4 regions of the Devosia sp. 63-57 genome follow, and region 2 is predicted to be linked to each of the others. Evidence: predicted binding sites of a transcription regulator. Region 2 holds the regulator's gene; each other region holds the start of a gene.

Region 1 (2,828 bases), on a different contig from region 2:
CAGACCGGTCAAGGCGTCGTGCTGCGCTAGGTGGGCGATTGCGGCCTCGCTGCGGACACGCTCGGAGATGTCCTCGATTGTGGTCACCCAAGACCCGTCGCCCACGAGCGAGTGGCGAACCCGGATAGAGCGAGAGCCGTTGACGGTTTCCACCGATTCGCCGCCGCCATGCTTGACCATGTCCAGATGTTGCTTTGCCAGTTGGCAACCTCTGCTCTCGATATCGTCCTGATCCTTGCCATCGCGCAAAAGCATGCGGCAGATGGCGTCAAGATGCATGCCCTTAAGCTCGATATGGGACGGCAGATCCAGCATCTGCATGACACGCTCATTATGCAATTGCACGCGCGCGTCGCTGCCGAAAAGCACCAAGCCCTGCCCCATATGGGCGAGCGCCAGCGTGAGCTTATTGGAGACTTCCGCCAAGCGTTCCGCATCTTCCAGCTGGCGCCGCTGCTCCCGCATCGTCCGCCGTCGGTCAGCCTCATCGAGCAGCAAACCGCCAAAAGCTGCGGTCAAGATGATCAGCGATATCAGCGCCACCGCGATGGACATCAGCGTGCTGTCAATCTGGTGCTCAACATTCATGAACGGGAAGCAGAGCGAAAAATCGGCCGCGCCCATGGCGGTGAAGTGCATGGAGCAGATCGCCAGCGTCAACAGCGCCGCTCCGCCGATGACACGATTACGCCCACCGCCCATGGCGCTGGCCAGCGCTGCAGCAGAGAAGGCGATGCCGGCCAGGATGGAAAGGCCGATCAGACCGTTGCTCCACTGCATGGAGCCGCCGAGCAACAGCGCAGCGATGCCGACATAGTGCATAGCCGAAATGCCGACACCGACGACGGCACCGCCGAGAAGATGATCCCTGCGACCATCGCCATGGATAGCAAGTGCCAGACCGCCACCGCAGATGATCACGGCGATCAGCAGCGAGACTGCGGTGAGACCCAGGTCATAGCTGAGCTCGAAGCCGGGCCGGAAGGCCAGCATGGCGATGAAATGGGTGGCCCAGATACCGAACCCCACGACCAGGGCCGAGACCGCACACCACAGCATGCGCAGCTGTCCGGCGACACGCGCAGCATGGCGCGCAAGCGTCACACAGGCATAGGCGGAGATCAGGCAGATCACAGCGGCCAGCACCACAAAGCGCAAGTCATGGCCGCGGAAGAAAAATTCCATTACTGGGTACACGTTCGCAATCCGCCATCCGTAATTGCCCCAACATACTTCGAGCGGCTTACGGATCGGTTACGCCGCGGTCGAAAACACGTCGCTTTCCTGTCACATGGCGTCGCTATCCCTGCCCATAAATGACTTATGCTTACCGAAATTCATCGATACCAAGCAGCGCGACTGCAGGCGTCTTTGTGCCTGTGGTCGGACCAAGCGGGGTGGGCAAGGACAGCGTGCTTGCCTATGCGGCCACTGAGCTGCGCAATGACGCCGATATGGTCTTTGTGCGCAGAACCGTGACGCGCCCGACAACGGCGGGCGGCGAAGACTTTATCGGTGTGACCGAAAAAGAGTTCACGCGGCTGGTGGAGAACGACGCGTTCTGCCTGCATTGGCCGGCACATGGCCTGCATTATGGCATACCGATGTCGGCGTCGGCTGCGGTGGATGCCGGCAAGGTGGTCGTCGCCAATCTTTCGCGCGGCATGATCGCGGCGGCGCGCGAACGCTTTCCGCGGACCTTGCCTATCGCCATTACAGCGCCGCGGGCCATTGTCGAGCAACGCCTGCGCTCGCGCGGCCGGGAAGATGACGCCAGCATTGCGCTGCGGCTGGCCCGTCTCGACGCCTGGCAAGCCGAGGAAAACGATCTGGTCAAGATCGACAATTCCGGATCTCTCGAAATGGCGGGGATGGCCTTGGTGACCACATTGCGTGGCCTCGCGGCACGCTAGACTTTGCTGTCATCGGATCGTCACCCATCCGACACGCCCGTTTCATACCCAGCCCCTAGGCAGGCATCCGGCTTGAACAGCAGGGACCTGCCCAATGCTCCGGATCTCAAAGGTAACCAGACGCTTCGGCGACAAGACCGCCGTCGACAATGTGAACCTGGAGATCGCCGACGGACAAATGGTGGGCATTATCGGTCGCTCGGGGGCCGGCAAATCCACCCTTCTGAGGATGATCAACCGGCTCAACGACGTGTCTTCGGGCATCATCGATTTCGATGGCCTGGAGGTATCCAGCCTGCGTGGCCAGGCACTGCGCAATTGGCAGCGCGACTGCGCCATGATTTTTCAGCAGTTCAACCTGGTGCCGCGCCTCGACGTGATCACCAATGTCATGCTCGGCCGCCTCAATGGCCGCAATCCCCTGCTCAACCTGCTGCAGATCTTTTCGGCAGACGAGCAATATGAGGCCCTCAAGGCCTTGGAGCGGCTCGATATCGCACAGACTGCCACGCAGTGGGCGCAGACGCTTTCCGGCGGCCAGCAGCAGCGTGTCACCATCGCCAGGGCGCTGATGCAGAAGCCCAAACTGATCCTGGCCGACGAGCCTATTGCCAGCCTTGATCCGCGCAATGCCCAGATCGTCATGGACAGCCTGCGCGACATCAATGCCGAAGGCATCACCGTCATCACCAATCTGCACACGCTCGATACCGCTCGCGCTTATTGCCAGCGCATCATCGGCATGAGCGCCGGTCGTGTGGTGTTCGACGGCACCCCCGACGAACTGACCACCGATGTGGCGCGCGCCATATACGGCGCCGACGGCCTCAAGGAGGCTTTCTCGGAAGCGATGACGTCGACATCGCTGGCGCCGCTCAGCGCCCCTCGCCTGCCCCGCACGCCAACCAATGCGCA
Region 2 (2,828 bases):
GACATCCCCGACCGCGCCGTCACCGCCTTCATCGGGCCGTCGGGCTGCGGCAAGTCGACCTTCCTGCGCTGCATCAACCGCATGAACGACACGATCGAAGGCGCCAAGGTCGGTGGCAAGATCGAACTCGACGGGCAGGACATCTACGCCCAGGACCTGGACGTGGTCGAACTGCGCGCCCGCGTCGGCATGGTGTTCCAGAAGCCCAATCCCTTCCCCAAGTCGATCTATGACAACGTCGCCTACGGCCCGCGCATCCATGGCCTGGCGCGCAGCAAGACCGACCTCGACGAAATCGTCACCTCCTCGCTCCGCAAGGCCGGCCTGTTCGAAGAAGTGAAGGACCGCCTGCAGGAGCCCGGCACCGGCCTCTCCGGTGGCCAGCAGCAGCGCCTGTGCATTGCCCGCGCCATCGCCGTCGGCCCAGAAGTCATCCTCATGGACGAGCCCTGCTCCGCCCTCGACCCGATCGCCACCGCGATCATCGAAGAGCTGATCGACGAGCTGCGCGCCAACTATACCATCGTCATCGTCACCCACTCGATGCAGCAGGCCGCGCGCGTCTCCCAGAAAACCGCCTTCTTCCATCTGGGCAATCTCATCGAACAGGGCGACACTGAAGAGATATTCACAAACCCGGTGAACAAGCAGACCCAGGACTACATCATGGGCCGCATCGGCTAAGCGCGGGAAAGGACACAGACATGCCAAATACCGGCGCCGAACACATCGTCACCTCCTATAATGAAGAGCTTGCCACGCTCGCCCAGGCCATCGCCGAAATGGGCGGCCAGGTCGAGGTTGCCATCGAGAACGGCACCCGCGCCTTGCTCAAGCTCGACCGCGAACTCGCCGATGTCACCATCATCGCCGACCAGCGCATCGATGACATGCAGCGCAAGATCGATGACATGGCCGTCTCGATGATTGCCCGCCGCCAGCCCATGGCATCAGACCTGCGTTCGATCATCACCGCCATTCACGTTGCCAACGACCTCGAACGCATCGGTGACATGGCCAAGCAGCTGGCCCGCCGTTCATTGAAGCTCGAAGGCATCAATTTGCAGCCGACCTTCTACAACGGCGTCAAGAACATGACCGCGCTGGTTCTGCGTCAGGTCAAGGATGCGCTCGACGCCTACGCCAATCGCGAGGCCAAGGAAGCGGTGGAAGTCTGCAACCGCGACGACGAAGTCGACGCCATGCACACCTCGCTCTTCCGCGAACTCCTCACCTATATGCTCGAAGATCCGCGCAACATCACCACCTGCACGCATCTGCTGTTCTGCGCCAAGAACCTCGAGCGTATCGGCGACCATGCGACAAATATCGCCGAACGCGCCTATTACCTGGCCACCGGCAAGCAGCTGACCGCCGAAGAACAGCAATTGCAGCGCCAGCAGATCAAGGCTTAGCGAGCGGTCTGCTCAGCAGATGAAAGGCTCCGGTGGAGCCTTTCAAGCCGCTAAGGCCATGAGAGCTGTGCTCGAATGGCGGGATATAACCACATACACGGCACCATATGGTGCCGACCGACGGAGCACATCCATATGCCCGCGACCATCCTCATCGTCGAAGACGAAAGCGACATCGCCATCCTGCTGCGCTACAACCTCGAAGCCGAGGGATTTCGTGTCGTCACCGCCGAAACCGGCGACGAGGCGCAGCATGCCATCCAGGAAAAGCTGCCGGACCTGATCCTGCTCGACTGGATGCTGCCCGAAATCTCCGGCATCGAGCTGTGTCGTCGCCTGCGCGCCCGTGATGAAACCGCCCGCGTCCCCATCATCATGCTGACCGCCCGCGGCGAAGAGGAAGAGCGCGTTCGCGGCCTGTCCACCGGCGCCGACGACTATGTGGTAAAGCCCTTCTCCGTGCCGGAACTGGTGGCGCGCATCCACGCCCTGTTGCGCCGCGCCAATCCCAATCTCGTCACTGCCGCACTCAAGGTCGGCGATCTCGAGCTCGACCGCACCACCCACCGCGTCCGCCGCGCCAATCGCGACGTCCATCTCGGCCCCACCGAATATCGCCTGCTCGAGTATCTCATGCGCCATCCCGGCCGCGTCTATTCCCGCGAACAGCTGCTCGACGGCGTCTGGGGCAATGACGTCTATGTCGATGAACGCACCGTCGACGTGCATATCGGCCGCCTCCGCCGCGCCATCAACCGCGGCAAGGAGGCAGACCCCATCCGCACCGTCCGCGGCGCCGGCTACGCCTTCGACGAACGCTTCGCGCAGGTGGCGTGAGGCGTTCGTCTAGGTAACGACACGTCTAGGCGGGACGGTCGCTCGGCCTCGGTCGAGCGCATCGGACGACGACGACAGACCTTTCAAAGGCTAATTCGGTGCGGCCTGGCAGGCCTGCGCGAACTCCATGTCATCCGCAACGCCGGCATGGCCTACCGTCAGCTGCGAAATCCACACCGCGCTGGCCACCGCAACGGACAGCTCTTCCCCACCAACCTCGGGATCGACCCGCGTTTCGATCACACCATCGCCCGAGCACATGCCTGCCGTAATTGGCCCAACCACAATGCGCGAGCCACCATATCCATTCGCCGCCAGCGCATCCTCCAATGCCGCAGCTAGCCCGGCTGTGTCGACCTCCGCCTGCCTGCCTCGCACGTCCAGAGCAATGCGGGCCATCTGGTAGAGATCGAACATGCTTGCGTGGTCGCTCATCCCGTCGAATGACGCCCCCGCCGGCAGATCCCCCTCGATACTGTCCTGCCCCGATGAGGGGCTGGACAGCAGCGCAAAGGCCAGCGCCATCATCCAAATTGGCACGTGTCTACCCATTCAGCTCACCTATGCCAGGAGGCA
Region 3 (2,828 bases), on a different contig from region 2:
CGTAGTGGGAAATTCGGCAATGGCAACGCCGTCCTCAGCCGCTTCCTCGACATGAGCGAGGGTGGCGTCGTCATGGCTGGCGAGGGCCAGACCAAGCTCGTGGGCGCGGGCAACAATGGCCTTGCGATTGGCGTTCGAATACTGATCGTGCTCGGCCTGGCGGGCGTTGAGATAGGCCTGCAATTCCGCGTCGGTGCGACCCATCTGCTTGGCATAGAAGCGCTTGTAGTCTTCGAGCGAGCGGAACTGGCGCTGTCCGGGCGTGTGGTCCATGACCGAGGCCAGGCGGGTCGAGGGATGGTTGGCCAGCGCGTCGAAATGGGCGACGACGTCGTGGCTGGGCAATTCGCAGCGGAGATGGATGAAATGCTCCGCACGGGTCCAGCCGCCCGCGACGCCGGCGCGGATGGCGTCAACGAGCTTTTTGGCATGGTCGAGCATGTCGGGCAGATCATTGTCCGAACCGATACGCACCGCGTCGAAGACCGTGGTGATGCCGGAGCCGGCCACTTGTGCATCATGAGCATGCAGGGCCGCCAGCGGGTCCCAGAACACACCCGGGCGCGGGCGGTAGTGGTTCTCGAGATGGTCGGTGTGCAGTTCCACGAGTCCGGGAATGACATAGTCCCCACCCATATCCTCGCCGGTGCGGGACACGCCGGAGTCGATGGCGCTGATCTGCCCCTTGTCGATCACGAGGTTCCCCTCAACGATCTCGTCGGCGAGCACGATGCGGGCGTTGGTGAGGATGGTTTGCGACACTTGTAATCAGGCTCCGAGGCGGAAATCGTCGAGACGGCGGAAGGGGCGCCCACTATCGGGCTCATGGTAGACGACCAGACGGTCAATGGTGACGGCATCGCCGAGAAGCGGGCCAAACCAGGTATTGGCTGCGGCAGACAGATCGTGGTGATCATCCTCGGCGAGCCGGTCGGTGAGGGTCATGTGGAAGCGGAATTGGTCGAAGACATAGGGGTAGCCATAGGCTTCGAGCAACTCCTCCTGGTGTGGGCTGAGGCCAGCGGCGCGACGGGCAGCCTTGTCCCGGTCTGAAAGCGGCGCGCGGAAAGGGTCGAATGTTTCCACGACGTCGGCGGCAAAATCCTGCAGGGTCTCGTTTTCGGTTTCGGGCACCAGCGCCAGAAAACCATGTAGTGAGGCGAGACGCAGGCGGCCAATGGAGAACGCAGACTGTCGAGCGGCGAAATCGGCGAGCGCTGTGCGCAGGCCTTCGGCGGTTTCGCCATCGGCCAAAGCCATGGGCGGCTTGATGGTGGCGTGAAAGCCATAACGGCTGGCCGACTGGGTGAGATTGAGCAACCGCGTGCGCTCGATGCCGGCGACGGCACCCTCGAAGAATTCGCCACTGGCCGAATCGCGGCCCAGCCAGGCGCTCGCCCGGTCCCAGAGCCCGCTGGTCGTATCAGGGGCATAGTAGATGGCGAATCTCTGCGTCATGGGCACTCCTTGGCTTGCCGCTAGTGGACTTATGTGACGAGGGTTTGACAAGCCGCAATGGCTGGACAAATGCAGGTGGGGTGGCCAAAAGGGTCGCCGCAATCTCCCCGAGGGCAAGACGGATGATGGATCGCGCGCCGCTGCACAAGCTGTTTGTTGAGGCCGTCGCCAAGGCGCAGCCGGCGCTGGCGGTCGAGCGGCACCTGCCCGAGCCCCCGATGGGCCGTACCATCGTCATCGGCGCCGGCAAGGCCTCGGCACAGATGGCGCGCGCCTTCGAACAGGCCTGGCCGGGCGCGATCGAAGGCCTGATCGTCACCCGCTATGGCTATGGCGAGGCTTGCCAGCGGATCGAGGTGGTCGAAGCCGCTCATCCCGTGCCTGATGCCGCCGGGTGTGCAGCGGCTGAACGGCTCAAGGCGCTGGTGAGCGGGCTCACTGAAGACGATCTGGTGGTGGCGCTGATCTCGGGCGGAGGGTCGTCACTGCTGCCGGCACCCGCCCGTGGCCTGACGCTGGAGGACGAGCAGGCGGTCAATCGGGCACTGCTCGCGTCCGGCGCCCCGATCGGGGTGATGAACCTTATTCGCAACCAGTTTTCGACCATCAAGGGCGGGCGACTGGCGGCATTGGCGGCGCCGGCGCGGGTGGTAACGCTGGTGGTGTCCGATGTGCCCGGCGACGATCCGGCATTGGTCGCGTCCGGCCCGACCCTGCCACTCCGCGGTGGGCGCGCTGAGGCTCGCCGCCTTGCCGCGCTCTACGGGCTTGAGCTGCCCGAGGCTGCTGCGCGGCTCCTGGCCAGCGAAGAGAATTTGCCCCCCGAGGCCAGCGACCCGGTATTCGCCCGCAACAGTGTCGCCACCATTGCCTCGGCGGCGCTGTCGCTGGAAGCAGCGGCGGCGATGGCGCGCGCCCATGGGGTCGAGGCGGCTATTTTGTCCGACGCAATCGAGGGCGAAGCGCGCGACGTGGCGCAGGTGCATGCCGCCATCGCCCGCGAAATCGTCCAGCGCAATCGCCCCTTCCCCAGGCCGGTGGTGCTGCTATCGGGCGGGGAGACGACGGTGACGTTGCGCGGAAGCGGGCGCGGAGGGCGCAACGGCGAGTTCCTGCTGGCGCTGGCCATCGCTCTGGACGGCGTCGAAGGGGTCACGGCACTGGCCGGGGACACAGATGGCATCGACGGGTCCGAGGACAATGCTGGTGCCTATGTCGATGGCACCTCGGCGCAGCGGCTGCGTGAGGCAGGAATCGACCCGCTGGCCGCGCTGGCCGACAACGATGCCTATGGCGCGTTCGAGGCGATTGGCGATCTGTTGATGACCGGCCCGACCGGCACCAATGTCAACGACTTCCGGGCGATCCTC
Region 4 (2,828 bases), on a different contig from region 2:
TCGTGGTGGGCGGCGACATCAGCAGGGCTTGCACATGGTTGGCGCCCTGTTCTGCGGTCAGTTTACCCATATCGAGCCGCAAATCATAGCGTTTGCTGTCATGCACCACCTGCTGCCAGCGCGCCACCGGCGCCGGTATGCCCGGGCCCGCTGCATAAAGCCCGTTCTGCGTATCGGCATTGCGCCGCGCCATGATGGTGTCGACATCGCAGTCGATGCCGATGAAATAGACCGCAAAGCCGGCCAGCGCCTCGGCCAGCATCGGTAGCGGGTCGAAGCCGGTGGCATAGTCGGTGTGAAGGCCCAGATCCGCTACCACGTCGAGCCCCGATGTCGCCATGCCGCTCAAAACCCCGAGATAGCGGCCGAACAGTTCAGGCAGGTTGGCCTCGAGATCGGGCCGCTCGCCGCCGGGCCTGAGGCCGATGCCGGGTAGAAGCTCAGGGGGCAGGGTGGCGTTGAAGGCATCGACGCCCCAGATGAGCCAGCTGCCGGACACGCGGGTTCGGATGGCCGCGGCGAGGCTGGATTTTCCCGCACGTGGCGCCCCATTGAGAATAACGATCCGGCCGGCCATGTGCGCTCCTCTGCCTGTTGCGCGCATGGGCTCCATTTTGTCCGCCGGCGTCAACCCATGCCCGGCGCAGAACCAGACAAAAAGAAGCCCGCTCCTGGGGGCAGGAACGGGCATGACTGACAGGTCAATTCTATTCAGGGGCGGCTGGCAGGAGCGCGTCTCAGTTTGGGGGCTCGGTCGGCACCCCTGCCAGCCACTGGAGGCAATGGTTGCAAGCTGACAGCGCAATAGGGCGTCAGAAAGGATGAATCGTGGCCGAAATGGGGTATTTGCGGCCCTTGCCTTCCCCCGCGAATGGGTCAATCATGACGTTGAAATGACAAGAGGTTGAGGGCCGCGTGCAGGGTCCGTCCGATGAAGTGCAGAACCGGCTGGCTCTGGTGCATGTGGGTGAACCGCAAGGCCAGACCCAGCGTCCCGTGCAGCCCGTCGTGGCCTTTGATCGCCGCGAACTGATGCAGATCCTGTCGGTCTATGGTCGCAAGGTCGGGGCCGGCGAATGGCGCGACTATGCCATGGACTTCCTGCGCGACCGGGCGCTGTTCTCCATCTATGCCCGCGTTTCCGAGCGCCCGCTCTTCGTCATTGAGAAAAACCCCAAACTGCGCGCCAAGCAGGGCCAGTACATGGTCACCAATCAACAGGGCCGCATCCTCAAACGCGGCCAGGACCTTGCTCAGGTCCTGCGCGTCCTCGACCCGGACCTCATCGTCGTCGGTTGATTTTTTGTTTTGCCGCTGGCTGGCCATCCCCCTGCGGGCAGGGCTGGGGTGGGGTGAGAGCCCAGGCGCCCATGGTTCCCCCCACCTACCAGCCGTCACCCTCGGGCGAAGACCCGGGGGCGGTCTGGTGGGCGGGACGCCGCGTGCCAACTGAAATTTGCGGCCTCCTCAAAAGGGTGGGATTGGGGGCTCTGAATGCTCCAGGTCCCCGAGCCCGGTCTAGCCCTGGGCCTTCTTGTTGCGCGCGGCATAGGTCTTGAGGCGCAGGCCGTTGAGGCGGATGAAGCCGGCGGCGTCCTTATGGTCATAGGCCACGGCGCCTTCCTCGAAGGTCACGAGATCCATCGAGTAGAGGCTATAGGGCGAGGTGCGGGCGATGACCGAGGCGGAGCCCTTGTAGAGCTTCACCGTCACTTCGCCGGCGACATATTCCTGGCTCTTGTCGATCAGCGCCTGCAACATTTCGCGCTCGGGCGCATACCAGAAGCCGTTATAGATCAGCTCGGCATATTTGGGCATCAGCTCGTCCTTGAGGTGAGCTTCGCCACGGTCCAGGGTGATCGATTCGATCCCGCGATGGGCCACCAGCATGATTGTACCGCCGGGGGTCTCGTAGAGGCCGCGCGACTTCATGCCGACAAAGCGGTTTTCGACGAGGTCGAGCCGGCCGACGCCATGCTTGCCGCCCAGTTCGTTCAGCTTGGTCAGCAGCGCCGCCGGCGACAGGCGTTCGCCATTGACCGAGACCGGGTCGCCCTTTTCATAGCCGATGGTGACGATTTCGGGCTCGTTGGGGGCCTTTTCCGGATCGACGGTGCGCTGTGGCACGTAATCGGGATAGGGCACGGCGGGGTCTTCCAGCACCATGCCTTCGGACGAAGTGTGCAGGAGATTGGCGTCGACCGAGAACGGAGCCTCGCCGCGCTTGTCCTTGGCAATCGGGATCTGGTTGGCTTCGGCATAGGCCAGAAGCGCGGTGCGCGAGCGCAGGTCCCATTCGCGCCACGGCGCGATGACCTTGATGGCGGGGTCAAGCGCATTGGCGGTCAGCTCGAACCGCACCTGGTCATTGCCCTTGCCGGTGGCGCCATGGGAAATGGCATCGGCGCCGGTTTCATGGGCGATTTCGACCAGCCGCTTGGCGATCAGCGGGCGGGCGATTGATGTGCCGAGGAGATACTGGCCTTCATAAACGGTATTGGCGCGGAACATCGGGAAGACGAAATCCCTGACGAATTCCTCGCGCAGGTCCTCGATATAGATATCCTTGATGCCGAACATCTCGGCTTTCTTGCGCGCCGGCTCCAGCTCCTCGCCCTGGCCGAGATCGGCGGTGAAGGTCACCACCTCGCAGTCATAGGTTTCCTTGAGCCATTTGAGGATGATGGAGGTGTCCAGGCCCCCGGAATAGGCCAGCACGACCTTCTTGATTTCGTTCGCCATTGGTTGGTCCCCGCGAAAAATGATGATGACAGGATAATCCAGTTCTATCGCAACAAACTTGCCAATATCGCAAGCATGGCGCAAAG

The links. Region 2 encodes PhoB, which activates phosphate uptake and scavenging genes when phosphate is short. Its sites were predicted from a motif close to TGTCATNNANCTGTCAT; they were not measured.
Region 1: phnN (phosphonate metabolism protein/1,5-bisphosphokinase (PRPP-forming) PhnN) is a predicted target of PhoB. The motif match lies at 1,275-1,291, and genes of this name have one in related genera.
Region 3: BGO80_RS11635 (DUF1045 domain-containing protein) is a predicted target of PhoB. The motif match lies at 1,492-1,508, and genes of this name have one in related genera.
Region 4: BGO80_RS09100 (DUF2794 domain-containing protein) is a predicted target of PhoB. The motif match lies at 883-899, and genes of this name have one in related genera.

The regions. Positions count from the first base shown of each region.
Region 1 covers NZ_MKUY01000005.1:1,530,435-1,533,262, reverse strand. The annotation lists gene BGO80_RS15620 (bifunctional diguanylate cyclase/phosphodiesterase) at 1-1,185, opposite strand, end outside; gene phnN (phosphonate metabolism protein/1,5-bisphosphokinase (PRPP-forming) PhnN) at 1,317-1,913, shown strand; gene phnC (phosphonate ABC transporter ATP-binding protein) at 2,008-2,828, shown strand, end outside.
Region 2 covers NZ_MKUY01000003.1:786,759-789,586, forward strand. The annotation lists gene pstB (phosphate ABC transporter ATP-binding protein PstB) at 1-684, shown strand, start outside; gene phoU (phosphate signaling complex protein PhoU) at 705-1,415, shown strand; gene phoB (phosphate regulon transcriptional regulator PhoB) at 1,551-2,252, shown strand; gene BGO80_RS03935 (hypothetical protein) at 2,343-2,804, opposite strand.
Region 3 covers NZ_MKUY01000005.1:689,458-692,285, reverse strand. The annotation lists gene BGO80_RS11640 (alpha-D-ribose 1-methylphosphonate 5-triphosphate diphosphatase) at 1-762, opposite strand, end outside; gene BGO80_RS11635 (DUF1045 domain-containing protein) at 769-1,458, opposite strand; gene BGO80_RS11630 (glycerate kinase type-2 family protein) at 1,581-2,828, shown strand, end outside.
Region 4 covers NZ_MKUY01000005.1:175,836-178,663, reverse strand. The annotation lists gene BGO80_RS09105 (phosphotransferase-like protein) at 1-577, opposite strand, end outside; gene BGO80_RS09100 (DUF2794 domain-containing protein) at 949-1,299, shown strand; gene BGO80_RS09095 (argininosuccinate synthase) at 1,519-2,742, opposite strand.